DNA from 2 places in the Desemzia sp. FAM 23988 genome. Region 1 is predicted to be linked to the other one. Evidence: a T-box and tRNA genes for the amino acid it is inferred to sense, from the RefSeq annotation. Region 1 holds a T-box; the other holds one or more tRNA genes.
What was found. A T-box is a leader RNA that pairs with one kind of tRNA and senses whether it is charged. The one in region 1 lies ahead of leuS (leucine--tRNA ligase), so its partner is inferred to be a tRNA-Leu.

Region 1 (15,078 bases):
AAGTGTTGTTCTTAGTGGATTTATGGGGAGGTACGCCATTTAATCAAGCAAATGCATTATTTGAAGAACACAAAGATACATGGGCGATCGTTGCAGGATTGAATTTACCGATGCTGATCGAAGCTTATGGATCTCGTTTATCAATGACATCTGCTCATGAAATTGCAGCACATATCGTTGAAGCGGGAAGAGAAGGGGTCAAGGCTAAACCGGAAGAATTGGTAGCAGACACTGCGAAAGTTCCAGTTGCAGAAGACGGACAACCTAAAGGACCACTTGCTCCAAATACAGTAGTTGGAGACGGAAAAATCAAATTCGTCTTAACACGTGTAGACTCTCGTTTATTACATGGTCAAGTTGCGACATCATGGTCTAAATCTGTAGGACCAAACCGTATCATCGTTGTTTCAGACTCAGTAGCACACGACGACATGCGTAAAAAATTGATTGAACAAGCTGCTCCTCCTGGAATAAAAGCAAATGTTATCCCAGTCGATAAATTGATTGAGATCACAAAAGATACTCGCTTTGGAAATACAAAAGCATTGATTTTATTTGAAAATCCTACAGATGTGATACGTGCAATTGATGGCGGCGTTGAAATCGATGAGGTAAACGTTGGTTCGATGGCTCACTCAGTTGGGAAAGTCGTTGTAAACAAAGTTCTTTCAATGGGACAAGAAGATGTAAAAGCTTTTGAAGAAATGAAATCAAGAGGCATCAAATTTGATGTACGTAAAGTTCCTAATGACTCTCGTGCGAACATGGATGAACTTTTGAGAAAAGCAAAAAATGATTTAGCAAAAGCATAATAATACAATAGAAATAAATTATTTAGGAGGGCTATTATGTCTATTATATCAATAATTTTAGTAATACTTGTTGCTTTTCTAGCTGGTATTGAAGGAATCTTAGATGAATTCCAATTCCATCAACCTCTAGTAGCATGTACTTTGATCGGTTTAGTAACAGGAAATTTGACAGCAGGTATCGTTCTTGGAGGTACGCTTCAAATGATCGCGCTTGGCTGGGCTAACATTGGAGCAGCCGTAGCACCCGATGCTGCATTGGCATCAGTTGCATCAGCAATTATTTTAGTTTTAGGTGGACAAGGGGTTGCCGGAGTTCCAGCAGCTATCGCGATTGCGGTTCCTCTTGCAGTAGCAGGACTTTTCTTGACAATGGTTGTTCGTACATTAGCTGTACCTATTGTACACGCAATGGATAAATCAGCTGAAGAAGGAGATTTCAGAAAAATTGAAATCTTACAAATTTTAGCAATCTGTATGCAAGGTGTCCGTATCGCTATCCCAGCTGCAGCGCTATTATTTATCCCGGCAACAACAGTTCAAGGATTCTTAGAATCAATGCCTGCATGGTTGACAGATGGTATGGCTATCGGTGGTGGAATGGTTGTTGCTGTTGGTTATGCACTAGTTATCAACATGATGTCATCTAAAGAAGTATGGCCATTCTTTGTTCTTGGTTTCGTAGTAGCAGCCGTTTCTGAATTGACATTGATCGCTCTAGGAGCAATCGGAGTTGCTATCGCTCTTATTTACTTGAACCTTTCTAAAATGGGTGGTTCTTCAAGTAACGGCGGAAACAATACTGGTGATCCGCTTGGCGATATCTTAAACGATTATTAATCCTGAAGGAGGAGAAATTGACATGGAAGAAAAAATTACTTTATCTAAAAAAGATCGCTTAGCTGTGGCATGGCGTTCAACATTTATCCAAGGTTCTTGGAACTATGAACGTATGCAAAACGGCGGTTGGGCATTTTCAATGATTCCAGCCATTAAAAAATTGTACAAATCTAAAGAGGACCGCTCAGCAGCATTGAAACGTCACTTAGAATTCTTTAATACTCACCCATATATCGCTTCACCAATTCTTGGTGTTACTTTAGCTCTTGAAGAAGAACGTGCGAATGGCGTTCCTGTTGATGATGTAGCTATCCAAGGGGTTAAAGTTGGTATGATGGGTCCTTTGGCCGGTGTTGGTGACCCGGTGTTCTGGTTTACTGTACGTCCAATGTTAGGAGCTCTAGGAGCTTCATTAGCAATGGGAGGAAATATTCTTGGACCAATCTTATTCTTTGTAGCTTGGAATTTGATTCGTTGGGGCTTCATGTGGTACACACAAGAATTCGGTTACAAAGCCGGTTCTAAAATCACAGAAGACCTTTCTGGTGGTTTATTGCAAGATATTACTAAAGGTGCATCTATTTTAGGGATGTTTGTACTGGCAGCATTAGTACAACGATGGGTATCGATTGGTTTCAAACCCGTTATCTCCGAAGTACAATTGGATGACGGAGCATTTATTGAATGGGATCAGCTACCTGCAGGTGGAGAAGGAATGCGTCAAGCCTTTGAACAAGTAAATTCAGGTATGGCTCTTTCTCCTACTAAAGTGACCACGTTACAAGATAACTTAGACCAATTGATTCCAGGATTGGCACCGTTATTGTTAACATTATTCTGTATGTGGTTATTGAAGAAAAATGTTAGCCCAATTGTTATCATCTTAGGTTTATTCGTAGTTGGTATCGGCGGACACTTGATCGGACTACTATAATAACTGAAAGAAACATCAGTCGATTCAATTCTGTAAATGAATAGTGGATCGTAAAAAGAGCGGCTGGGATTTTTGTCTCAGTCGTTTTTTTTTGTGGTTTATTTGAATGAAGAAACGTATAATGACTGTAAGACGATAAATGAAATGGAGCGGTTTGAATGGTTGAATCAATTAACACAAAAGTGGATTTGGTGATCGATGCCACCGCTTTTACGGGACTAACAGATTATGGGAAAATCATGATCGGTGATAGAGGATTTGAATTTTATAATACGCGGGATCCGCACAAATTTATTCAAATTCCTTGGGAAGAGGTAAATCTTGTGATTGCTTCAGTCATGTTTAAAGGCAGATGGATCCCGCGTTATGCGATCGAGACGAAAAAATCGGGTACGTTTACTTTTTCTTCAAAAGACCCTAAAAAAGTTCTTCGTGCGATACGCGAATACGTTGACCCCGATTACATGGTACACTCATTGAGCTTTTTTGAGGTTATCAAAGGTGCTTTTAAAGCAATAGGGAAGAAGAAAAAATAACTGTTTTTAGTATCAATTTTTTTTGCCATTAGATAAATATAAAAGTAACTTATCGATAATAAGCTTTAAAGTGTGCACTGAGTTTTTTTACTTCTGCTCTCTTGTTCGCTTAGAGAAAAGTTTTTAAATCTTTAATTGAATCTAGAACTAGAATTTGTTAAAATGAAATCAATAATCAAAAGACAGTGATAAGGATCAGTAGGAATGGCTCTTTTTTAGAGAGCGCATGGTTGGTGAAAATGCGCAGAGATACATTTTGAACTCGCCTTAGGAGTTGCTTTGCTGAGAAAGACTTTCAAGTAGGCAGAGACGTTTCATCCGCGTTAAGGATAAGATGAGATTGCAAGAGATTATTGCAGTAAATTTAGGTGGTACCACGACTATAAAATTGAGTTCGTCCTAAGAATACAAGGAATAAATGCCTTTGTATTTTTAGGGCGATTTTTTTTTACACTAATATTAAGAAAAGAGGTAATTAGGAATGAGTTTTAATCACAAAACCATTGAAAAGAAATGGCAACAATATTGGGATACAAATAAATCTTTCCGCGTAATAGAAGATCCTGAAAAAGATAAGTTTTACGCAATGGACATGTTCCCATATCCATCAGGTTCAGGACTGCACGTAGGACATCCAGAAGGCTATACTGCAACGGATATTCTTTCTCGAATGAAACGTGCTCAAGGGTACAACGTGTTGCATCCTATGGGCTGGGATGCCTTTGGTCTGCCAGCAGAACAATACGCACTGGATACAGGAAATGATCCGGCTGAATTTACAGCTGAAAACATTCAAACGTTTAAACGTCAAATCAATTCTCTAGGATTCAGTTTGGACTGGGACCGTGAGATCAACACTACTGATCCAGAGTATTACAAATGGACTCAATGGATCTTTACGAAATTATATGAAAAAGGTTTGGCTTATGAAGCAGAAGTAGCTGTAAACTGGTGTCCTGCTTTAGGAACAGTTTTGGCTAATGAAGAAGTCATTGATGGCAAAAGTGAACGCGGAGGACATCCTGTTTACCGTAAGCCAATGAAACAATGGATGCTGAAAATCACAGCTTATGCAGATCGTTTGCTAGAAGATTTAGAATTAGTAGATTGGCCAGAAAATATCAAAGATATGCAACGCAATTGGATCGGTAAATCGGTAGGGGCCAATGTAACGTTTAGCGTGAAAGAATCTAGTGAAGAATTTACTGTGTTCACGACAAGACCAGATACACTTTTTGGGGCGACGTATGCTGTTTTAGCTCCTGAGTCTGATTTGGTTGAAAAAATCACTACACCAGAACAAAAAGCAGCTGTTGAAGCCTACATCAAAGAGAGTAGTCTGAAAAGCGATTTAGACCGTACAGATTTGAATAAAGACAAATCAGGAGTCTTTACTGGAGCTTATGCAATCAACCCGGTAAACGGGAAAGAAATGCCTATCTGGATCGCAGATTATGTACTGGCTTCATATGGAACGGGAGCTATCATGGCTGTTCCAGCTCATGATCAACGTGACTGGGAATTTGCGACTAAATTTGATTTAGAGATCATCCCTGTACTTGAAGGTGGAGACATCACAAAAGAAGCTTTCACTGAGGATGGGACTCATATCAATTCAGAATTTTTGGATGGACTTGGAAAAGAAGCTGCTATCGAAAAAATGAATAGCTGGTTGGAAGAAAAAGAAATCGGCAAAAAAGAAACGACTTATCGTTTACGCGACTGGTTGTTCGCTCGACAACGTTATTGGGGAGAACCTATTCCTGTTATTCATTGGGAAGATGGTACGACCACTACTGTCCCAGAAGAAGAATTGCCATTGTTGCTGCCAGTAACTAATGAAATCAAACCTAGTGGTACTGGTGAATCTCCGCTTGCAAATATCACTGATTGGGTAAACGTAGTTGATCCAGAAACCGGTAAAAAAGGGAAACGTGACACAAATACGATGCCGCAATGGGCAGGTAGTTCATGGTATCATTTGCGTTACATTGACCCCCACAATTCAGAACAATTAGCGGACCCTGAAAAATTAAAAGAATGGTTGCCGGTAGACATTTATATCGGCGGGGCAGAACATGCTGTATTGCATCTATTGTATGCACGCTTCTGGCATAAATTCTTATACGATATCGGTGTCGTTCCAACAAAAGAACCGTATCAAAAATTGTTCAACCAAGGAATGATCCTAGGAGAGAACAATGAGAAAATGTCTAAATCAAAAGGGAATGTAGTCAACCCTGATGATGTGGTAGAACAATATGGAGCAGATACATTACGTGTTTACGAAATGTTTATGGGACCGTTAGATGCTTCTATTGCATGGAGTGAAAACGGACTAGAAGGAAGTCGCAAGTTCTTAGACCGCGTATGGCGTTTGATCATGGATGAAGATGATAAGTTACGTGATCGTATCACGACTTTTAATGATGGTAAGTTAGATGTGGTATATCATCAAACGGTCAAGAAAGTTACTGAAGATTATGATGCATTACGTTTCAATACAGCCATTTCTCAATTGATGGTGTTTGTAAATGAAGCATATAAAGCAGAAGCGTTGCCTGTTGAGTATATTAAAGGATTGATTCAACTATTGGCGCCAATCGCTCCTCATCTAGGAGAAGAATTGTGGCAAAAAGTGACCCAATCTCAAGAAGGTATTTCTTATGCAGCTTGGCCAACATATGATGAGAAATATTTGCAAAAAGATGAAGTAGAAGTTGTTTTCCAAGTTAATGGCAAACTGAGATCAAAAGTTCAAGTTTCCAAAGAAATCTCAAAAGATGACATGGAAAAATTAGCGATGGCAGATGAAAAAGTCCAGCAATATATTGAAGGGAAAAATATCCGTAAAGTGATCGTTGTTCCTGGAAAATTAGTCAATATTGTAGCTAACTGATCCGTTTCGTATTGGATGGTTAACATTCTTTTTTTCACATTAGGTGTGCTATTATTCTTATAAAGGAATAGTAGCACATCTTTTTATGCCTTATAAAACATTCTTAGGAGGGGTTTTAATGGATGCTGCAAGTTGGTTGGCCATAGGGATAGCTGTAGCAGTTGCCATTGGTTTATTTGATGATAAGAAAAAGAAACGTAAGAAAAAAGAAAAAGATGACGAGCAATAATGGTTCAATAAAAAAGCGAAGAGTCTATTCGCTTTTTTATATGTTCAGGACAAATACAACCCAATAAAAGGTGGAGATACAATGGAACAAAACAGACAAAAGATGATTCGTTTGAACAATGGGCAGCTCATTCCATTAATTGGGCTGGGCACTTATAATATGGATGCTAAAACAGCAGAAGAAACGATCTATAGCGCTTTAATGAAAGGATATCGTTTAATTGATTCGGCTGCGATGTATGAAAATGAAGCTGAGGTAGGTCGTGCAGTTCGAAGAGCAGTAAACAGTGGGATTCCACGTGAAGAGATTACTGTTGTGACCAAGATTTGGAAAACAGATTTGGGATACGAAAAGACCCTGAGAGCTTTTGAGAAAAGTTATGGAGCTATGAATCTGGATGTCATTGATTTAGTATTGATCCATTGGCCAGATGTTTCCAATGACGTGAATATCAAGACTTGGAAAGCATTAGAAGAAATTTATTATAGTGGCAAAGTAAAAGCTATCGGTGTCTCCAATTTTGATGAAGAGCAGTTAAATTACTTATTTGAATGGGGAGATATCAAACCAGTAGTGAACCAGTACTCTTCTTATCCAGGCAACAGTCAGGAAAATTTGCGAGTGTTTTGCGAAAAAAGTGGTATTCGATCGATGGCTTATAGTCCAATTCATAGAGGGAAGACGTTGGATGATAGAGATATCCAAAGATTAGCAGAAAAATATCAAAAAACGCCCGCACAAATTGCACTTCGTTGGAATATCCAACGGGGCGTTATTCCCATACCCAAAACAGAAAGCAAAGATCGTTTAGAAGAAAATTTACAGGTATTCGACTTCACTTTATCTGAAAATGAGATGTCATTATTATTGGCAAAAGGATAAAGGTGTCTACATTAATTCAAAGTAGTTAAAAAAGCATTAAATTTTGATTGAGCTGGCTCTTTAGACATTGCATCTTGTCTACTTTATAAGTAGAATGTAAGCTAGCAAAATATTTTGAGAGTAGGCTTATAAATGTCAAATGAAACGATAAGTAAAAAAACGAAACATGTTGAAAGTGATTCACAGAGTAAAATGTTATCGGGTTCTGCTTGGATGTCTGCTGCAAGTATTATCTCTAGACTGTTAGGTGCTATCTACATTATCCCTTGGATGGCTTGGATGGGAAATAAAGCGACAGCTGAGGCAGCCAATGCCTTATATACTGTTGGTTATACACCTTATGCTTTGTTTTTAAGTGTCGCTACAGCAGGTGTCCCTTCTGCCATAGCTAAACAAGTTTCTCATTATAATTCGTTGGGAGAGTATGATATCAGTAAGGACATATATAAACGAGGGTTACAAGTTATGTCAATTACAGGTATCGCTTCCGCTATCCTGATGTACGCATTAGCACCATTTATCGCAGCAAATAGCCCAACAGCTTCTGCTGCAGACGGAACACAAGTGATTCGTACATTGTCTATAGCTTTACTGCTGATTCCAACGATGAGTGTAACTAGAGGGTACATTCAAGGGTTCCAATCAATGGCTCCATCCGCTATTTCACAAGTTGTTGAACAAATTGTGCGGGTCATATTTATGCTGGCTTCAGTATTCTTTATCCGTCAAGTATTTGATGGGTCAGTTGTAGATGCTGTATCATGGTCTACTTTTGGAGCCTTTGTTGGGGCATTAGCCAGTATGGCATTTTTGGTTTATGTAGTGTGGAGAAAACAGTTAAATGCGAAACCAACTATTGGTTCCAGTTCTAGCAGCAACATAACTGTTTCAACCAATCAAATCTTGTTTTCTATTATCAAAACGGCTATTCCTTTCATTATCATCGGAGCTGGAATTACGATTGCTCAATTAGTCGATCAATTTACATTTGATCCTATCATGAAAGCTGTTAGTGATTATACTCCTAAAGAAATACAGAGAGTTTACGGTGTCGCAGCAGCAAATGCGCATAAATTGATCATGATCGTACTTTCGTTTGGGAGTTCAATGGCCATTACTTCAGTACCTTTGATCAGTAGTTTAATGGCTAAAAAAGATCATAAAGGATTGAGCAGACAATTTAATAATAGTATTCAATTGCTGTTTCTTATTATCATTCCGGCGTCAGTGGGAATGGCTGTAGTGGCTGAACCATTGTATACATTATTTTATCAACATGATGATTTTGGAACGAGTATTACTCAATGGTCAGCTATTATGACTATTTTTTTAGGGTTGTACACAGTAGTGAGCATTATGATCATGTCAGCAAACAGACCCCGTGCTGCGATAAAGGGGCTAGTAATAGGGGTGATTGTGAAATTAGCTTTACAATATCCACTACTAGCTGCTTTCAAAACTCACGGAATGCTGGTTTCTACGATGATTGGTTTTGCAGTATCTTCCCTTATTATTATTCATGCAATGTATCAGACAGAACATTTCAATCTAGGATTATTGTCGAGAAGGACACTGTTAATAACCATTTTCTCTGTAATCATGGCGATAGCTACAACAGTCGTCAGAGAGTTGCTTTACCTGTTTATTCCAGTTAGCGACAGAGGATTAGCTTTAGTAGTTATATTGATCGTAGCTTTAGTAGGGGTAGCTGTTTACGGCTATCTAATCTTTAAATCAAGACTAGCAGATAAAGTGATCGGCACAAAAGCAACAACATTTAGAAAAAAATTAAAAATATAAGAGCGTGGAGAGAGGCGTTTAAGGACAGAGCGCGGAACAAACCGTTTAGACTTTCGTAGAGTTCACTTTTGGCGTTTAGTTGGGTGTTCTTTCCCAACGAAAAGGTAAAATGAAATCATAGGGAATCAAGCTTACGCAACGCGTTTAAAACCAGAGCGTGAAGTAAGCCGTTAAGCCCACACTTAAAAAGAGAGTTAGGATTTTTTAATGTCCTAGCTCTCTTTTCAATTTTCTGTATAATGGAAAACAGATAAGTGTATTGAGAAAGGAATTTAGAAATGAGATTGGATAAATTATTGTCCCATAGTGGATTTGGTACGAGAAAAGAAGTGAAAAATCTTCTAAAGAAAAAAGTTGTGACTGTTAATGGAACTTTTCAAAAAGATGGTAAAGTTCAAGTCTCCCCAGAAACAGATTTAATAGAGGTATTTGGAGAAAAAGTAGAATATCAAGAGTTCGTTTATTTCATGTTGCATAAACCAAAAGGGGTTATTAGTGCTACAACAGACAATCTGCATGAGACAGTCATTGATTTATTGCAACCGCAGGATCAATTGCAAGAGCCATTTCCAGTAGGACGTTTAGATATTGATACGGAAGGGTTATTGCTTTTAACCAATGATGGTAATTTAGCCCATGAATTGCTGTCTCCCAAAAAACATGTCAATAAAGTTTATCAAGCCGAAATCAAAGGAATCGTAATAGAAAAAGACGCAGCGGCTTTCTTAAAAGGTGTTACGTTAGAGGATGGATATAATTGCAAACCTGCAGAATTAGTGATTCATGAAACTGATGGGGCAAAAGGGACTTCAAAAATTGAAGTAACCATTCATGAAGGTAAGTTTCATCAAGTAAAACGTATGTTTGAGAGTGTAGATAAAGAAGTGACTTATTTAAAACGTCTGTCTATGGGACCATTATATTTAGACGAAAATTTACAATTAGGAGAATACCGAACGTTAACTCAAGATGAGATCGAGTCTTTAAAAAATAGAAAATAGTTGATATTAAATAGACTTGAAAAGAGACTGATACAAGCAGTCTCTTTTTTTCAAATTTATTATTTTTTATCTATTTGACTTGAGTTGTGTAAACTTTCGTCAGTCATTGTAGAACCTTATTTTAGTCCATTCTTATTTTTGTGAATATTGTTTCATCATATAAGGGATATTCTCGATAATTTGTGAAGGAAGAACTACATATTGTTTTTCTGCAAGTGTATCTCCTATTTCACTATGCAAGAACACAGCTGCTAGAATGGCTTTTTCTTTATCGTCAAATTGAGCCACAAATCCAGCGATCATACCTGCTAAGGTATCTCCCATCCCGCCAGTAGCCATAGCTGGGTTTCCTGCAGTATTTTTCCAGAATGCATCATTAAAGTAAACTTTTGTGCGGTTCGATTTGAGTACGATCGTCCCGCCAATTTTTTTCTGTTGAATCGCGTTAGCTTCGTCTTCTTGTTCAGCTTGAGACAATCCAGTCATTTTTTTCCATTCTCCCACATGAGGAGTATAAATAGCTTGTGTTTTTGGATAAGGGATATCATATTTTGCTATAAGGCTAATAGCACTGCCATCAATAACGATGTACTGGTCTTGGGATACACTAGAAAACACAGTAGTTAAGATATCCAATGCTTCTTGAGATAAACCAAGACCGGGACCAATAACAATGACATCTACTGTTTCTACTTGCTCAGTTACTTTTTTCAAATCAGCGCTATCCACGACCATCGCTTCTGGAAGACGAGCATGCAAGGAAACGTGATTCGCTTTAGCTGTGGCTACGGTGACCAAGCCGGCACCACTATAAACAGCTGCACTAGCTGTTAAGATGGCGGCTCCACCCATATCTTCATTTCCACCGATGACCAAGACTTTTCCATAAGTCCCTTTATAACTATCTTCTGACCGTTTGATTAAAGTTGATGTTACGATCTCTTCTGTAATAGAATTCATTTGCTTAACTCCTTTCTCTATTCTCCTTCATTATAAGTTTTAAAAGAATATTAAGCCAAAGTTATACAATATTAAGCCAAAGTTATACAAATAGAAGCGAAAAAAGTTCAGCCCTACATTGGTAACTGACATCAAAAGTGATAGAATGGAAGTGTTAATGAAGAGGGGAGAGTTTTGACATGGCAATTGATTGGAAAAAAGAAGCTGAAGCTCGCAAAGACGACTTCTTAAAAGATTTGTTCATGCTGTTGAAAATCGACAGCGTTCGCGATGACAGCAAAGCATCAAAAGATGCACCAGTAGGTCCTGGTCCTAAAGAAGCCTTAGAAGCCTTTTTAGCATTGGGTGAAAAAGATGGTTTCATCTCTAAAAATACTGGAAACATAGCTGGTCATCTTGAATATGGTGAAGGCGACGAGATGATGGGTGTGTTAGCTCACGTTGATGTAGTTCCTCCTGGAAACGGTTGGGACACAGATCCATTTGAGCCTGTAATTATAGATGGAAAAATTTATGCACGTGGTTCAAGTGACGACAAAGGACCAGGTATGGCAGCGTACTACGCAATTAAAATGATCAAAGAAATGAATTTACCGATTTCTAAGAAAATTCGTTTCATCATTGGTACAGATGAGGAAAGCGGTTGGCAATGTATGGATCACTACCTATCAGTGGAAAAAGAACCGGATTTTGGATTTTCTCCTGATGCTAACTTTCCCATCATCAATGGTGAAAAAGGAAATGTTTCCTTATATGTGAATACCAAAGGAACAAATAAAGGCGGGAAAAACACGTTGATCAGTTTTGATGCTGGATTGCGCGAAAATATGGTGCCTCGCGATGCTGTAGCTGTCTTTACTAGCAAAGAAGCCGATATGATCGAAAAAGCTTTTTATGATTATGTAGAAGCAGCGCCTATTTCAGGTACAGTATCTGTTGATGGCGATCAAGTGACAATCGAAGTCGTAGGTAAGTCTGCTCATGGAATGGAACCTCGTGGCGGAGTGAACGGTGGAACTTATTTAGCAACCTTCTTAAGCAATTTTAGTTTCGGCGGAGATGCTCAAAACTACCTTCAAATCATTGCAGAATACATTCACGAAGATTCAAGAGCCGAAAAATTAGGCTTGAACTTTGCAGATGACATAATGGGCGATTTAACGATGAATGCAGGTGTATTCACGTTTACTCCTGAAAATGGAGGAGTTATTGCATTGAATTTCCGTTACCCACGCGGAATGAATGTGGAAGCAATCGAAATCCAATTAGATAGTAAACTAGCTGAATATGGCGTTACGCTTAGTCGTGGCGGAGTTAAAGAACCACACTACGTACCAGCTGATGATCCATTAGTAAAAACGTTACTGGATGTCTATGCTAAACACACTGGATTAGAAGCTAAAGAACAATCTATCGGTGGTGGAACATACGGTCGTTTAATGAAACGTGGAGTAGCTTATGGAGCCATGTTCCCTGACAGTGTCGACACGATGCACCAAGCAAATGAGTTTATGGCTGTCGATGACTTGATGAAAGCCATGGCAATTTATGCTGAAGCAATTTATACGCTCATTAAATAAAAATAATAAATAAGATAGGGTTGGGACTTAGTCTCAATCTTATTTGTTTTATATCGATTAATGGTATAATTTGTCCAAACGTTTTTCATTATTGAATATGAGGGGGAGAAGAATGGATTTAGAATTAACCAATAAAGTTGCACTTGTAGTAGCTTCAAGTAAAGGATTGGGAAAAGCCATCGCCAAGGAATTGGCTAAAGAAGGTGCCAACGTGATGTTGACTAGTAGAACAGAAGAAACTTTACAACAAGCGGCAGAAGAAATTCAAGCTGAAGCTGCAAGTAAAGTAGCGTATTTTCCAGCTGATATTACCAAACCAGAAGATATCAGAGCATTAGTGCAAGAAACCAAGACTCAATTTGGAAAAATTGATATCTTAATCAATAATGCGGGAGGACCTCCTTCTGGAAACTTTACGGATTTTGAGGATGAAGATTGGGTAAACGCATTCGAATTGAATTTATTGAGTTACATTCGCTTGATTCGAGAAGTGTTGCCAGATTTAAAAGAAAATGGCGGAAAAATCTTAAATGTGGCGAGTTCTTCTATTAAATCAGTTATTCCAGATTTAATATTATCGAATACTTTTCGTAACGGTATCAATGGGTTAAGCAAATCATTAGCAGTAGAGTTGGCGCCTGATCATATCATGGTCAATACGATTGGGCCTGGGAGAATAGCTACGGACAGAATTCAAGTGATGGACCAAAGAAAAGCTGACGCAAAAGGAATGTCATTAGAAGAAGTCACCGCACAATCGGAAAAAGAAATTCCCATCGGTCGCTACGGAAAACCAGAAGAATTTGCCAAAGCAGCTGTATTTTTAGTTTCTGGAGCGAATACTTATGTTACTGGACAATCTATTTTAGTGGACGGCGGGATGGTAAAAGCACTTTAATAGTAAAAAAGAAAAGACTGAGGTAGAACGATTATCTCAGCTTTTTTTGTGCAGTAATAAAAAAATTTCAGCTGAATTCAAACTGACAGGAAAAGCATCTAACTAGTGGGACCCTTCTCGTAACCGACGAGCTATACACTTTGCTCCACTCTCGAAAAATTATTTCTTGAATAAAGAAAGACAATGGTAGCGGAATCTTTTATAATGTAGATAAGGAATAAAAAAGTGTGATCAGAAAGTTAGGGGGAATAAAATGTCGGAGCAATCTAATTTAAATAAAACACCGTTATATGACTATTATAAAAAAAATAACGTAAAATTAATCGACTTTGGTGGTTGGTCGCTTCCAGTTCAATTCACCGGTATTATAGAAGAACACGAAGCCGTACGTACAAAAGCTGGATTATTTGACGTGTCTCATATGGGAGAAATCTTGATTGAAGGAACACATGCGACAGCTTGCTTGAATCATTTACTGACCAATAATGTAGCTTCTATCCAGATAAATCAAGCTCAATACAACGCAATATGCCATCCAGACGGAGGGACTATTGATGACTTGATCATCTTCAAGCTGTCTGAGGAAAAATATCTTATGACACCCAATGCGGCAAACAAAGATAAAGTATGGGAATGGATGCATCAACACTTAGAAGACAATGTCTCTCTCAAAGATCTTTCTGCCAAAATGGGGCTGCTGGCGCTTCAAGGGCCGACAGCTGAAACGATTCTGAGTAAATTAACAACGGCAGACTTGAGTACGATTCAATCGTATCACTTTCTACCAAGTGAAAAGGTGGCCGACATTTCCAACATTCTGATAGCCAGAACAGGATACACTGGTGAAGATGGCTTTGAGTTGTACACAGCAGCGAATCAAATCGAAAAACTATGGGACTCTTTGTTGAAAGTCGGTGCAGAATACGGACTTAGACCATGCGGACTTGGTGCAAGGGATACGTTAAGATTAGAAGCAGGCTTGTCTTTATACGGACACGAATTATCTGATGACATCACTCCTTTAGAGGGTGGGATTGGATTTGCTGTGAAAACGAAGAAAACGGCTTCTTTTATCGGTCAAGAAAAATTAGCTGCTCAGCGCAGTGAGGGCTTGAAGAGAAGAATCAGAGGAATTGAGCTTTTGGACAAAGGTATTGCACGTGAAGGTTATCCTGTTTACTCAGAAGACGGAACAGAAATTGGGGTCGTCACATCAGGGACTAAATCACCGACTTTAAAGAAAAGTATTGGGTTAGTTTTGATCCAAAATGATTATACTGCACTAGAAACTACAGTGTATGTTGGGGTGAGAAAGAAAAAAATCGCTGCTCAAATCATCGCTACACCTTTTTACAAACGACCATAAAACTTTATACAAGGAAGGAAGTTGCAACATGACAAACAATCAAAATAATTTGTATTTTACAAAAGACCACGAATGGGTACTAGTTCTTGAAGGAAATATTGCTCGGATGGGAATTACCCAATATGCTACAGAACAATTAGGAGATATCGTTTTTGTAGAAGTTCCCGAATTAGATTCTGCTGTTTCAGTCGAAGAAGAAATCGCTACTGTGGAGTCTGTAAAATCAGCTTCGGAGATTTTTACGCCTCTAACGGGAACGATCATTAAGGTGAATGACGAATTAGAAGACAGTCCTGAATTGGTGAATGAATCACCATATGAAAATGGCTGGTTAGCAGAAATTC
Region 2 (15,078 bases), on a different contig from region 1:
AAAAAAGTTCTCAACAACCAAATTTTTTTTATCTATTTCTCCTACTCGAATTGCATAGCACGTTATATTCATTGTTTGTAAGTCACCTATGCTGTAATTGTTCTTAAACGTATTATTATTAAATCTTAAGACAACTTTATCTACATCTTTACTTGCTAATATCTCGTAGTAACCTTTAGCATCATTTAGTGTTTCATCTAAAAGTTTTATATCGAAATCTTCCATATCATCTGTATTGTCTTTCATCATTTTTAAATAAGGTGTAAACGTTTTTAAATATGCAAAAGAATTTTTCTCTAAAGTAAGATTATAATCAGTAAATTCGTGTATCTCGGCGTTATCTTTTTTAGCAACAAAGTCTGTTAGTATAGTATTTGACAAGGTTGTTTTAAGCATTTTATTGTTGTTTTTTGAAAATGCAGCTTCTGTTGAGTTTGAAGCACTCGCACCAAAACTCATCATTCCAAACAAAAAGTCTTTAAATTTAACTTTACCCTCAGCCAACAATTGCGTGTTATTGTCAAATGAATTTCCTGCATTTTTTACTATTTCATCGTTAAAAAAATATCTACCATTGTTAATAATATCTAAATATTCCAAAGCTGAGTCTTCATCGAAATAAATAACTTTTATTAGTCTAACGCTATCGGTCATACAATACTCTCCTCAAAAAATATTCTTTTTCAATGCCCTTGTTACTAAATTATAACATTAAAGAATTGTAATATCAGAGCATTAGTAATTAACTGTTAGGTGTTTATTTTTAAATATTTTAGCTTTCAGAGCTGCTTTTTTTAGGTACGTATTTTTAAATTAAAGAAGGTTATTTGTAGCTTATAATTCCACTTAAATAGTGAGGCACATAATCTATCACGCTAGCCCACTCGCAAAAATACAGCCATTTCCCTCACCCTCAAAAGAGTAAGGAAATCAGCTGTAAACGTTAATGCTATACTTTTCATTCAATTTATGCGGCCGAGAAGAGTTGAACTTCCACATCCATATTGGATACCAGCCCCTCAAGCTGGCGCGTCTACCATTCCGCCACGACCGCTTATCGCAACAAAGACTATTCTAACAATATTTCAAAAGATTGTAAAGCAGACTTTGATGGGATATCTGAGAAAACACTCTCTCTAAAATTGCTCTGAATTCTTGTAATAATAAATCGCTAATTGAGTTCGATCTCGTAAATGGAGTTTCTCTAAAATAATGGATAGGTAATTACGAATCGTCCCTTCACTAAAGTGCATTTTTTCAGCAATTTCTTTATTGTTCAGTCCTTGTGATACCCAATACACTAGCTCTCCTTCTTTTTCAGTCAAAAGAGGAAAAGAGGAACCTTTTTTCTGCTCTTTAAAAAAGTATCCAGGAATTTTGACAATAATTTCATCTCCAAATACTCGCTGTCCAGACGCTACTGCTTCAATTGCTGGAATAATACTGTCGTAATCTGTTTTCATCAAATAGCCTTTAGCACCTAACTTCAGCGCATCTATAATGTATTCATCTTCTAAAAAAGTTGTCAGATAAATCAATTTCGCATTCGGGTCCAGTTGAACAATTTGTTTTCCCGCAGTAATGCCATCTAATTCCGGCATACGAATATCAATCAAGACAATATCCGGTTGATATTGTTGATAAAGGCTGATGGCCTCATTTCCATTTTTCCCTGTGTTGCAAATTTGATACGGGTTTGGAAAGTGTTTGGTTCCCATCTCGATGATTGTTTGAAGACCATTGATTACCAAAGCGTCATCATCTATTAATAGAATATTCATCCTGCTTCCCCCTTTTTCGGAATAACAACAAAGATACGAAATCCATTTTCATAATTGAAATGGATATGGCCATTCATTTGGCTTACCCGTTCTTCTATATTCAACAATCCAATACCTTTGGGATGCTTCATTTGATATTCTGACACTGTTCCATTATCCGCTATCAATAATGTCCATTGATGACTTACTTCTGTAAATCGGACTTGAACAGAGGTGGCTGTTGAATGTTTATTGATATTTGTTAAAGCTTCTTTCACTATGTTAACGACTGAATGAGCGGTTTGGTTATCAATCAGTGCATAATTTTTGTAGCGGAAGCTGATAGGGCATTTAGAAAATTGGTGCACAAGCATCCGTAATTCTTCTTCCAAATTCACCGTTGTTTGTCGTTCTGTGTGGATAACCGTCCGCACATTACTCATGCTCGTGCTCAACACTTCTTTTACTTGAGTGAGAGAAGACTTCACTTCTGGTTCAGTAGCTACATATTCTAGAGCACCAATTTGAATAATGGCACTGCTCAACTGATGCCCTAGAAGGTCATGGATTTCTTCTACAATTCTTCTCCGTTCTTCTAAACGAGATGAATTTACTTTCTCATCTTGCAAATGCAATAGGCTATCTTGTTCGTTTTTAATACGCTGATTTAAGAAACGTAATGTATCTATTTCTTCAAATGAGGCTTTTTCAAATGTTTGACTGTTATCAATAACCGTGTGGATAATCGAAGCTATCCAACACAGACTTGTAATAAAAAAACTTATATAAATGGATTGCCCTATCCCTAATCCCAACAAAAGTGGCAATAGAAACAAACTGTAGTTTTTGTAGGATTGAAGAGAATATTCATAAAAAATAAGAGGCCAAAATAAGTACAGTTCAGGCAGGAAAATGCTGGTGAGAAAGAATACACTAAAATAAATGAGATAACGTCTAGGCACATCTAAGTTCTCTGTCAATAAGTACAATGCACCATAAATAACTACTATACATAGTTCCATAATTGGAAATGAATTTGGTTCGATAATCATTTGAAGCAAAAATATCATTCCTAATAAAACAGCACGTATTCCTAGTTCCAACCATCTCATATTCTCCCCTCCTCATAAGAACAGTTTACCATATTTACTAGTTGTTTTTAGTGACAGATGTCATCTGATGAAGTGACAAATTATCATTCAAAATCGCATACCTATTTGACATAATAAAAGAAAGAGTAAGGAGGAGAAATAAGATGGTAATCGAAGTCCATGATTTGGTAAAACGGTATAAAGAGTTAGTAGCACTTGACCATTTTAGTATGTCCGTCAATGAAGGTGAAATTTATGGTCTATTAGGTCCAAATGGAAGTGGTAAATCAACTGTTATCAATTGTATGCTATCTCTTTTACGATACGAAAAAGGTTCTGTAGATATATTTGGAGAAAAAATGCATCCGAACAATTATGACATCAAAAAAAGAATTGGCCTGGTGATGCAAAATATTGGAGTATATGATGAACTCACTGTAGAAGAAAACATCGATTACTTCTGTGGATTGTATATTCAAAATAAAAAACAACGGAAGCAATACGTAGATGAAGCCATTGAATTTGTCGGCTTGGAAAAATTTCGTAATTTCAGACCTAAAAAATTATCGGGCGGGCTCTTGCGACGGTTGAATTTAGCTTGTGGTATTTCTCATAAACCTGATCTGATTATTTTAGACGAGCCGACAGTAGCAGTGGACCCGCAATCTCGAAATCGTATTTTAGATGGAATCAAACAATTGAGAGATGAAGGAAAAACCATTATTTACACCACACATTATATGGAAGAAGTAGAATTGATTTGTGATCGTTTGACTATTATGGACAAAGGCAAAGAAATTATTACTGGAACAAGTGATGAAATCAAAGCTATTTCCCAGCATGGAGAAGTTGTCAAAGCAGAAGTCTTTGATTTGCCGGAAGAAACGCAACTTAAGATTCAACAAATGCCTGAAGTCTCAGGATTCCATTACCACCAAGGTGATTTGACCGTTCATTTCCAAAAAGGAGCTAGTCATCTGATGACTTTAATCGGATTATTTGAAGATGAGCATATCACTCTATTGAACTTAACCGTCCAACGTCCAACATTGAATGATGTCTTTCTGGAAATCACAGGAAAGGAGTTGCGGGACAATGTTTAGTCATTTGCAAAAATATGCTGTTAAAAATTTTTTTCGCAACAAAGACGGCGTAGCATTCGGTGTCATTTTCCCTCTCGTTTTTGGGCTCATTTATCTCTTTGCTTTCCAAGGACTAATAGCGACAGATACTGTTTTAGAAACGGTTCCCGTAGCAATGGTTTTTGAAGGTAACGAAGAAGAAATTGACAGCGCAAAAGATTCTTTTTCTTCCATTGCTACTCCAGCTAGTTTAGAACAGGATGAATTGGTAGCCAATGAACTAACGGAAAATGACTATATGATGTATTACGAAACAGATTCTCAAACAGCTCAGCAACTACTGGAGGATGGTGCAGTGGAGGATATTATTTATGTGGATAACACGGACCAACAATTTGATATCGCTTTGACAGTAGCTCCTAATGCCGCAAATTCTATGTCTTCCACGATTATTTATACCGCCTTGAACACTATGGCCTCTATCAATGGCACAATTAATACACTATACACCAATGCTGCGCAAAGTGATGATCCCCAGCAATCGATTATGGCTGTTAATGAGTCTCTAGCTAGTTCTAATATGTCGAAATCATTCATAGCAGATTCAGCTAAAGATAATGGCACTACTGGGATGAGTATTTTTTATTATGCTTGCCTAGCTTATATTTGTATTTTCTTCATGTCTATTGGGGTTAGTATGGTGACGGACAATGAAGCCAATTACTCTCCAGCTGCCTTGCTTGTCACAGCAAGCCCAGTTCCTAAAAGCAAGCGTTTTAGAGCCATGTTTATCACTGGCGCAGTTTCTTGTTTAGCTATTGTCTATCTCTTATTGATTATTTACAATCTAAACGGCGTTCCACTAGGTAATGATCCTTTTCGTCTAGTTGCATTGATGACACTAGGTGTATTGGTTGGATTATTACTTGGTACGGCAGTAGCTAGTCTCTTGAAGGCTAACACGAAAGTTTTGATTGGTATTTCAATTGCAGTACCGCTTGTGCTTGGTGCTTTATCTGGTTTGATGGTGATTGACTTAAAATATTTCATTATGGAAAAAGCTCCCTGGCTAGCCAAAATCAACCCAGTCTCTCTCATCAATGATGCTATTTATTATTTAAACAGCTATCCCACTTATGAACAATACAACGAGAATATGTTGATTTTAAGTGCTTATGCCATTGTCTGTTTGATGATTACTTTAATGGCATTGAGGAGGACTGATTATGAAAATCTTTAAACTTTTCTATCAACTGTTAAAAGACAATTCAACTTCGATTATTTGGAATGTCTTATTGCTATTGGCAATTGTTATTCCTGTAAATGCCCTGTTCAGTAACAGCTATACTAGTCAATTTGAAGTGGCACAAAGTGATATCGGAATTATCAATTACGATGACGATGACCCAGTCTCACAAAGCTTGCTGAATTATTTGGAGAAACAGTTAAATGTAGTTCCGGTTAGCAATACACCGGAAGATATCGCTGATACTCTTTACTATCAAAATGCAGATTATATTTTAACCATCCCAGAAGGTTTTGGAGAATCCATTATTGATTCTGCTAAAGAAGACATTCCATTAGAGAAAACCGTCACACAATCCTTAGAAAACGAAGCTTTTGTAGATATTTTAATCAATACCTATCTAACGAATTTACAATTGCTCTCTTCTCAAATAACGGATTTTACGGATTCCACTCAACTAACTTCGGCTCTAGCCGACCTAAATCAACAAGCAGACCAGTCAAATGTAGAGATTATCCCTTCTGAAACCAATGCAAACGTTTCTCTGCTGGCGTTTGGTACCAACTACGCTTATTTTATTTCTTATATTATGATTACCACGTTCATCACCACTTTTGGGTATGCCATACTTGCTATGCGAAATCCTGAAATTATGAAGCGAGACCGGATGGGAATGGTAACAGAAAGTCAGCGGTGGGTACAAATCTTATGGGGTTGTATTACATTTAGTATAGTATTTTGGTCACTTTTGATGGTCGGGGCAATCGTCCTCTATGGGGTAGAGACTATTTTTTCTCAAAAAGGATTGCTGTTAGCACTCAATAGCTTTATTGCAATGTTTGGTATTCAAGCAATGGCCTACTTCTGTGTCACTATAGCCAATTCTAAAGGAGCCATTTCATTTTTATCAACAACAGTCAGCTTGGTGCTAGCCTTTGCCAGCGGTATATTTGTACCGCGTGCATTTGTCAGTCCCCTAATGCAACAAGTCGCTTCTTTTGCCACCCCTATTTGGCAAGTTAAGGGAACAGAAATCGTTCTAGACAGCACGACACTTTCGTTAGAGAGCATTCAGCCTTTTTATACGATGTTAGGGACACAAATACTGATTGGGTTTGCTTTTTATGCCGTCAGTTTTGTCATCCAAAAATACCGACAGCAAAATAGTATTTACTAATAACAAAAAGAGCGTGGAACAGGACGTTTAAAAAAGCGGACCATTATTTTGGTCCGCTTTTTGCAATCATTTTATTTTCCCCATTGAGAAGGATTTTTACGCCATTCTTCTAACAACTGCTTTTCTTCCGAGTCAATAGTGCCTTTTTCTACAGCTTGTTCGATTAAAGTCGTATAGTTTGAAAGTGTGTGTATCTCAAATCCAGCTTTTCCGAAGTTTTCTTTCGCTGCAGGAAGTTGATAGCTGAATATTGCTGCACATCCTAAAACTTCTCCGCCAGCTTGTTGAATGGCTAATGCAGCATCAATGACACTTCCACCTGTGGAAATCAAATCTTCAATACAAACCACTTTTTGTCCACTTTGAAGGCGTCCTTCGATTTGATTTTGTTTGCCATGATCTTTAGCTTTACCACGGACATAAATCATCGGCAAATCTAATTTTTCCGCCACCCAAGCAGCATGAGGAATCCCAGCTGTAGCCGTTCCAGCAATCACTTCCGCATCTGGATAAAATTGTTGAATCAAGTCGGCCAACCCTTTAGCGATTTCTTTTCGCACTGATGGGTAACTCATCGTAATACGATTATCGCAGTAGATTGGACTTTTGATACCGCTCGCCCAAGTAAAAGGTGCTTTCGGACTCAAACTGACTGCCTCACATTCCAATAATAAATCTGCAAATTTAGTCTCTTGATTCATCTTATTTCTCCCCATTCCATTGGTTGGTGATGTTTTTATAAGCTTTTACTGGGTTTTCAGATTGTGCAATCGGACGTCCCACAACAATATGAGTAGCTCCTTCTTTTAACGCTAACTCAGGCGTAGCTACACGTTTTTGATCTCCAATGTCAGCTCCTGCAGGTCTAATGCCGGGAGTCACACATAAAAATCCTTGACTAGTCGCTTCATGAATCATGCGAGCTTCTAGTGCTGAACACACTACTCCATCCAATCCCGCTTGATAAGCCAATTTGGCATATTGAGTGACACTTTCTTCTAACGAATGTCCAATCAGTTGTTCGTTTTGCATTGCTTCTTCTGTAGTAGAAGTCAGCTGAGTTACAGCAATCAGTAATGGACGATTACTCCCTTTTTTGGTTCCTTCTTCCAACCCTCTCATGGCCGCTTCCATCATCTCTTTTCCACCAGCTGCGTGTACATTTACCATATCCACTTCTAAAGTTGCCAAAACTTTCATCGCTCGATAAACAGTATTGGGGATATCATGCAATTTTAGGTCCAAAAAGATTTGATGGCCTTTATCCTTTAAGTCACGTATCAAACTTGGACCTTCACTGTAATACAATTCCATCCCAACTTTTAAAAATAAGGATTCTTGTTCGAAAGACTCTAGAAAAGACATTGCTTCTGCTTTAGACGGCACATCTAAAGCAATAATAGGTTTGGTCATCATTTGTTTATCCTCCATGTCGGTTTGGTTTCGGTTTGTTCTTCCAGTAAAGTAGCTACATGTGACACTTCATATGCTGTTGTAGTAGAGCTGCGAGGCCTAGCAATTTTGCAAAAAAGATAAAATTTTATGAACAACCTCTCGCTTACGCTCAATCTTGTACTGTTCGACTAAACCAGCTGAAGCTGGAAGTCTCCCAGCAAAAAAAGCACTCCTAGCCTGTAGATGGGCATAGGAGCGCAAAGAGAGTATAACTTTTCCGCACTTCCTTTCAGCCTCACAGGACTCAATTAAGGAAATCTTTTGTATTTCATTGGTTCTAATCTTAGCGAACTGAACAGGGGTTGTCAACGGAAAATTTTATACTTGCCAGAATGAAAAATTATGGCTATACTGTGTGAGAACTAAAATAAAGGATGTCAGAGAGCATCCATTTTAAGGAGAGATGTCGTTATGGCTAGTACAACTATGCCCAAAAATAAACAGAAAGCCCTCTTTGCGGCCTTAGCCGGATCTGGGATGGACGATTTGAATGTCATGTTTTTGTCATTCGCTTTATCTTCCATCATCACAGATCTTGGTATTACAGGCGCCCAAGGAGGGTTTATTTCTACTATCACGAACCTCGGTATGCTATTAGGCGGCCTAGTGTTCGGTGTGTTAGCAGATCGCAAAGGAAACCTTAAATTATTCAAATGGTCGATCCTGATCTTTTCACTCGCCACAGCAGCCTTGTTCTTCGCAGATTCGTTCTTCTGGGTTTGTGTCCTCCGTTTTATTGCTGGAATTGGAGCTGGTGGAGAATACGGAATTGCAATGAGCATCATTGCTAAAGTATCGCCTCCGGAAAAATTAGGTGTCATGTCTTCTTGGAACGGCGTCGCTGGTCAAATAGGATCCATTGCAGCTGCTTTATTAGCAGGAGCCATGATTCCGCTGCTTGGTTGGAGAGCTTTATTCTTATTCGGATTAATCCCGATTCTCTTAGTCATTTGGCTGCACGCTTCGGTGGATGGGGAGTTTGAACTGATGGCCTCTGCTGAAGAAATCACAAAAGAAAAACCTTCCTTAAAAGAATTGTTTAAAACAAAAGAATTAACACGAACCACTATTGCTTTAATGTTTATGGCCACCGTTCAAATTGCGGGCTACTTTGGTCTGATGAACTGGCTTCCTTCCATCCTGCAAAAACAAATGGGACTGTCTGTTACTGGCTCTTCTCTTTGGATGGTCGTAACGATTGTCGGAATGTGTGCCGGAATGCTGACTTTCGGACGTTTACTGGACAAATTCGGACCACGCATCATCTTCGCTCTGTTTTTATTGGTAGCAGCTGCCTCAGTCTTCTTGTTTGTCTACGCCAATAGCCAATTGACATTATTGTTTGGCGGAGCATTTGTCGGGTTCTTCGTAAATGGGATGTTCCCAGGTTATGGAGCTGTCGTCAGTCAATTGTATCCTGCACGAATCCACTCTATCGCAAACAATGCTGTATTAAACGTAGGTCGAGCAATCGGCGGTTTCTCTTCACTTGTAATTGGTTTTCTGATGGACAATTACAATTTACTGATCGTCATGGGATTCTTATCGGTCTTGTATCTAACAAGCTTTGTCGTAATGATGACGATTCCTGGATTGAAAAAGAATGCTTATATGACTGTTCGCGCAAAAGCAGTTGAAGTTTAAAAACTAATTAGCCAGAAAAGCCATGCAGTTCAATAAACTGCATGGCTTTTTGTTTTGACCTGGGATTCTTTTTATTCAACAATGGAGACTTCGCGCGCGGTTTCTGAGATTCTCAGCGCTTTTTTACTTCTGATATATCCTTCCAACTTAATTTTCCGTAGTTTCACCTGATTCGCACGGTACTGAATAGAAATCGCAATCGGATCTTGTTCGTCTTGTCCTGCTTGTGCAAAAAAAGAATGAATGGCTACTCTTTGATAAGCTGAAACGACTAATGCTCTCGGAGTTGATTTGACATATAAATCAGTGTATTGCGGCGAATCCGAGACTAAATAAGCAGCTCTGATTCCATAAGCAGATTGGGATTGGGTATCTTCTCCTTGATGGTGGCCGATATGGCGAAAATTATACGAGCGATTGTCGTGATACGAATAATGCCCGATAATTTGTGTATCGGAAGCTGCTGAACTGGTTTCATGAGCTTTGATTTCTACACCACCAAAGCAAAAAGCCGTTCGATTATTTGCCAGCACCACATGCTGAGAACCGTCATCTACTTCAATGCCGTTTGAATTGGAAAAGCCTATTTTATGAGCTCTCCCACTTGGATGATGAAGATAGCTGTTCGTAATAAGCAAATCATCACTATGGTGAGTCGTAATCCCATCATCTCCAAAACCCATCACTTCCACCTCATCCAGCCAGACAAATCGACTTCCCAAAATCGAACGTCGACCATCACCAAAATAATTGTACCGAACGGAAGTAATATCTACTCCATGTAAGCCTGGATTGATGATCTTCACTTTTTTGATGTGTGCAAATTGAACATGTGCTAGTGTGATTCCGCTCGAAGTCGTTCCTCCAGCAGAGGTGCGTTCTTCTTTGGGAAGTCGTTCCACATTCCAATCCAATGTCATATGAGCGATCTCAATATGATGATTCCCTTTCAAACAATCTTTATTCGTTAGCAAGCGTTCTTTTTTTGGTGATTCGTCTGCTAAGATCAACACTGTTTCTTCTGTATCGGATCCTACTAAAGCAGTATAAGACGGCAGTTTTAATCCCCGAGTACAGAAAGTTCCTCCCGGCACAAAGACTCTTCTCCTACCATTCCCGATTGCCTGCCGGAAAGCTTCTGTACAGTCTGTTTGTCCATCACCGACCGCTCCAAAATCCGTTACAGAGACTTGTTCCAGTTCCGATAACTCTTTCATGGCTTGGGAAAACAGCCCTTTCCAATAAGGGCGGATCAATCCAGATTGATCGATAGCAACAGGCGGTGCTATCGTGTAATCCCTTTTGGGCTTCGTCAATAATGGCAAATACAACAAATCTTGCCAGTTGATTTTTCTCTTTGGCAGACTGTTTAGTGAGCGAAATAATGCTTCCGTTCTTTGAATAGTTTTCCTTTTTTGTTTGTTGTCTAAATAATCCGGAAATTTTTCAGCTATCAACTCCTGAGTCACAGTAGAATGAGACATCTTTTTCGCACCTTTCTTTTTACATCTCTCAGACTTCTTTCTGTCATTATAACAAAAGAGGCGTTGAACAGCATTTCTGCTGTACCGCCTCTTTTTTATTCGTACTAATTAGAATCCATACTCTGCTTCTTTTGCTTCTCTGATTTTTTGGTACGTTTCTGTCAACACTACTGTGTCTTCGATTAAATTTTCAATGCGGAAATGGATGTCGTCGTTGATTAGTTCTTTACGGTAGATATCTTTTTCTTCAATAAAGACATAGCGCTGCACCACTTGGGCTTTCATATAAGCCAAGATGGGTTTTATTTGTTGTTCAGCAATCAAATAATGTTTCGGAGAACCGGCTGTCACGATCACAGAGGCTACTTTATCTCTGAAAGCATTTTGCGGCAATAAGTCGAAGACATTTTTTAATGAGGCCGGGATAGACGCCTGAAAGATTGGTGATCCGATAATCAAAGCATCTGCAGCCATAATCGTTTTCGTGATGTAACCCGTGTCCCCTTCATATTCCAAATAATTCCGTCCATCACTGAACTGCATATCGTATTCTGCTAAATCGATAAGAGTAGTTTCGATCTCCGGGTATTTTTCTGATAATACGTTGATCGTATAATCCATGGCTACTCGAGTTTTGGTCCCCACATTCGAACCAGATAACAAGACTACATTCATTTATTTCACTCCTATTTTTTCTTCGTGTATTTCTTAATCGCGGGTAAAATATCGTTGCCGATAATCTCAATATTCTTTTGCAATTTATCAAATGGAACTCCACCGAAGTCCATTTGCGCAATGTAACGCTGGTGTCCAAATGTTTCGTATTGATACAAGATTTTTTCAATGATTTGTTGTGCACTACCAATATTCATCACATTTCGGGTATCTGCTCCCTGAGCAAATTGCTGCTTTGGATAGGGCGAGCCATTCACCAGCTGCAAGCCCTGATTGATATAGGGATATGCTTCTTTAAAGGCTTGTTGAGTGGTTTCTGCCACATAAAAGAATCCTGCCGTTGCGACAGGAAATTCTGCAGGTTCAAAACCTGAACGGCTAAGCGCTTCTCTGTAGGCGCGTATAGAAACCTCAAATGAACTGACTGGCCCCCCTAACATCGCTATAAACATGGGTACTCCAGCGAAACCAGCTTTGATGGCACTTTCTGGCGGTCCTCCAACTGCTCGCCAAAGCGGCAATGAACCCTTTACAGGCCTAGGAAGAATGTGGGCGTTTTTTAACGGTCTGCGGAAATTTCCTTCCCAATTGACAACTTCTTGCTCATTGATTTGCTTCAACAAGTCAAATTTTTCTTCAAATAATTCTTCGTAGTCTCTAAGGTCATACCCAAGCAAATCAAACAGACCGACTCTCGATGCACGACCTGCAATGATTTCTGCACGTCCATTCGAAATGAGGTCCAATGTAGCAAAATCCTCATACACACGTACAGGATCTGAAGTGCTGATAATGGTTGAAGAGCTGGCGATCTTAATTTTATTCGTGGCTTGGGCAATGGCTGCCAATACAACTGAATGTGCTTGAGTGGTAAAGTATTCTTGATGGCTTTCCCCGACACTGAAAAAATCTAATCCAGCTTGTTCTGCCAATTTAGCTAATTCAATGATTTCTTGAATCCGTTGTTCTGACGAGATACGCTTGCCTGTTGCAGGATCAGGAATGTGATCGCCTAATGTGTACAATCCAAATTCTAATCCCTGGCTGGGATCTATCCGGTATTTTTCCATACTTTGTATCTCCTTTGATTTGTTCTTTATTTGTGTCAAGTTGCTTACTTTTTAGAAGTGTATTTTTATATTATATAGGAAAATCTATAAATTGTAAGTATTTATTTTTGATTCTGCTGACAAAAGCAAAAAAAACTCAGAAAATTGATGCCAATTTTCTGAGAATTTTTTTAGAAAAAGTTATTAGACTTGTTGTTCTAGTCGTTCTGGTTTCAATTTCAGTTTTCCTCTGCAAACACCGCAACAATATTTTTGTGTATTCATTCTTCGTTTGCGGTAATATCTCTGAGCGCATTCTTTACACTCATAGATCCAAAAATGAGTTTTTTAGGTTTGGCAAGAGATTTTACATACCGAGAGCCGCCGACTTGTTGGAGCAACAGCTTAAAGTCCGCATCACGATGTTGAAACCCTTTGTTCGCCAAATGTAAATGATAATGGCACAACTCATGCTTGATTACTCCTAAAAATTCCTCCATCCCAAATGTTTCAAAAACTTTGAGATTAAAATCCAAATCGTGACTTTCCAAATGATACCTTCCACCAGTTGTCCGTAACCGTTTATTGAAACTGGCTTTATGGTTGAAAGGTGCACCAAAATCTGTCAAAGAAATTTGTTCTACCAGCACTTGTAGTTCATCAGGACTCAACTGTACACCTCCTTATCATTTCAATCGTTTGAATGGTTGCTCTTTATTTCTGTGGATCCAACATGGTCAAGGAAATCCGACCTTTTTTCACATCGATTTGATCTACCCAAACGGTTACAATATCACCGACTGCTACGACATTAGTCGGGTGCTTAACAAATTTTTTGCTTAATTTGGAAATGTGTACTAATCCATCTTGCTTCACACCAATATCCACAAAAGCTCCAAAATCAATGACGTTTCGCACAGTTCCCTCTAGTTTCATACCGGGTTGAATATCTTCCATTGACAATACATCTTGGCGCAATAATGGAGCCGCCATGTCATCTCGTAAATCTCGGCCTGGTTTGACTAAAGCATCAATAATATCTTTTAAAGTTTCTTTCCCTAACTCTGTCTTTGTAGCCAATTCATCCAAGTTTACACGAGATAAAGCTTCTTTAGCAGCTTCTGTTCCTACATCTTTTAAAGTTAAGCCAGTATATTCCAAAACTTGCTCCGCTTCAGCATAAGATTCGGGGTGAATTCCGGTGTTGTCTAAGACATTTTTTCCACCAATAATACGCAAGAATCCAATAGCTTGCTCGTAAGCTTTAGGTCCTAGACGAGGAACCTTTTTCAATTGGTTTCGTTTTTCAAAACGGCCATTTTCTTCCCGATAGGATACAATATTTTTAGCCGTCGTTTTCGTTAATCCAGCCACTCGCTGCAATAAAGAAGTACTGGCTGTATTTACGTTTACTCCAACTTGGTTAACAGCTGTTTCAACCACAAAATCCAACTGCTCTTCTAAACGTTTTTGCGAAACATCGTGCTGGTATTGACCTACTCCAACCGATTTAGGGTCAATTTTCACCAATTCAGCCAATGGATCTTGCAAACGACGACCGATACTTACCGCGCTTCGTTGTTCGACTTGTAAATTGGGAAACTCACTGCGCGCTTCATCACTTGCTGAGTAGACGGATGCTCCTGCTTCGTTGACGATCACGTAAAACGTTTCTCGGTCCACTTGTTTCAAGTTTTCTGCTACAAAGGACTCTGATTCACGGCTAGCTGTTCCGTTCCCGATAGCCACCATTTCAACACCGAATTTTTCAATCATAGCTCTAAATTTAATAGCTGCTTCTTCACGTTGTCTTTGTCCAGCAGGTTTGTGTGGGTAAATCACATCAATATCCATTACTTTTCCTGTAGCGTCCACAATGGCTAATTTACAACCTGTACGATACGCAGGGTCGAACCCTAAAACAACTTTTCCTTTCAAAGGGGGTTGCAACAATAAGTTACGCAAATTCTCTCCAAATATCGCAATCGCTTGTTCATCGGCTGCTTCTGTTAAAGTAGAACGGATTTCACGTTCAATAGCGGGTCCAATAAACCGTTTGTAACTGTCTACATACGCTTCTTGTAGATATGGAGCAGCCGTTGAAGATAAATCTTTCATAATTTGATTGATTAGATAAGAATAAATTCGGTTTTCATCAACTTCCAAAGTGACTTTTAGAATCTTCTCTTTTTCTCCACGATTCATCGCTAATACACGGTGCGATACTACTGATTTGATAGCCTCGCTGAAATCATAGTACATTTCATAAACGCCTTTTTCGTCTGCTTCTTCATTTTTCGAAACTGAAACGATGCGTCCATTGTTGAAAGTGAAATCACGGATCCATTGACGGTAAGTTGGTTCGTCACCAAAAGATTCTGCCAGTATTTCGTGTGCTCCTGCTAGGGCATCTTC

Region 2: it encodes a tRNA-Leu, which carries the amino acid that the T-box ahead of leuS (leucine--tRNA ligase) is inferred to sense. The anticodon was not compared.

Annotation. Positions count from the first base shown of each region.
Region 1 covers NZ_JBGQQS010000002.1:25,414-40,491, forward strand. The annotation lists gene ACEN4L_RS01600 (mannose/fructose/sorbose PTS transporter subunit IIA) at 1-812, shown strand, start outside; gene ACEN4L_RS01605 (PTS mannose/fructose/sorbose transporter subunit IIC) at 849-1,649, shown strand; gene ACEN4L_RS01610 (PTS system mannose/fructose/sorbose family transporter subunit IID) at 1,672-2,583, shown strand; gene ACEN4L_RS01615 (DUF956 family protein) at 2,742-3,119, shown strand; T-box leader at 3,296-3,524, shown strand; gene leuS (leucine--tRNA ligase) at 3,601-6,018, shown strand; gene ACEN4L_RS01625 (aldo/keto reductase) at 6,329-7,129, shown strand; gene ACEN4L_RS01630 (polysaccharide biosynthesis C-terminal domain-containing protein) at 7,262-8,929, shown strand; gene ACEN4L_RS01635 (pseudouridine synthase) at 9,208-9,930, shown strand; gene ACEN4L_RS01640 (NAD(P)H-hydrate dehydratase) at 10,063-10,890, opposite strand; gene pepV (dipeptidase PepV) at 11,070-12,470, shown strand; gene ACEN4L_RS01650 (SDR family oxidoreductase) at 12,583-13,368, shown strand; gene gcvT (glycine cleavage system aminomethyltransferase GcvT) at 13,622-14,734, shown strand; gene gcvH (glycine cleavage system protein GcvH) at 14,763-15,078, shown strand, end outside.
Region 2 covers NZ_JBGQQS010000012.1:62,435-77,512, reverse strand. The annotation lists gene ACEN4L_RS08390 (DUF6414 family protein) at 1-654, opposite strand, end outside; tRNA gene ACEN4L_RS08385 (tRNA-Leu) at 971-1,054, opposite strand; gene ACEN4L_RS08380 (response regulator) at 1,137-1,781, opposite strand; gene ACEN4L_RS08375 (sensor histidine kinase) at 1,778-2,872, opposite strand; gene ACEN4L_RS08370 (ABC transporter ATP-binding protein) at 3,016-3,954, shown strand; gene ACEN4L_RS08365 (ABC transporter permease) at 3,947-5,173, shown strand; gene ACEN4L_RS08360 (ABC transporter permease) at 5,160-6,356, shown strand; gene pyrE (orotate phosphoribosyltransferase) at 6,428-7,057, opposite strand; gene pyrF (orotidine-5'-phosphate decarboxylase) at 7,059-7,772, opposite strand; gene ACEN4L_RS08345 (MFS transporter) at 8,223-9,455, shown strand; gene ACEN4L_RS08340 (glycosyl hydrolase family 28-related protein) at 9,527-10,939, opposite strand; gene ACEN4L_RS08335 (NADPH-dependent FMN reductase) at 11,048-11,614, opposite strand; gene ACEN4L_RS08330 (LLM class flavin-dependent oxidoreductase) at 11,626-12,684, opposite strand; partial or broken gene ACEN4L_RS08325 (SprT family protein) at 12,868-13,334, opposite strand; gene ACEN4L_RS08320 (Tex family protein) at 13,378-15,078, opposite strand, start outside.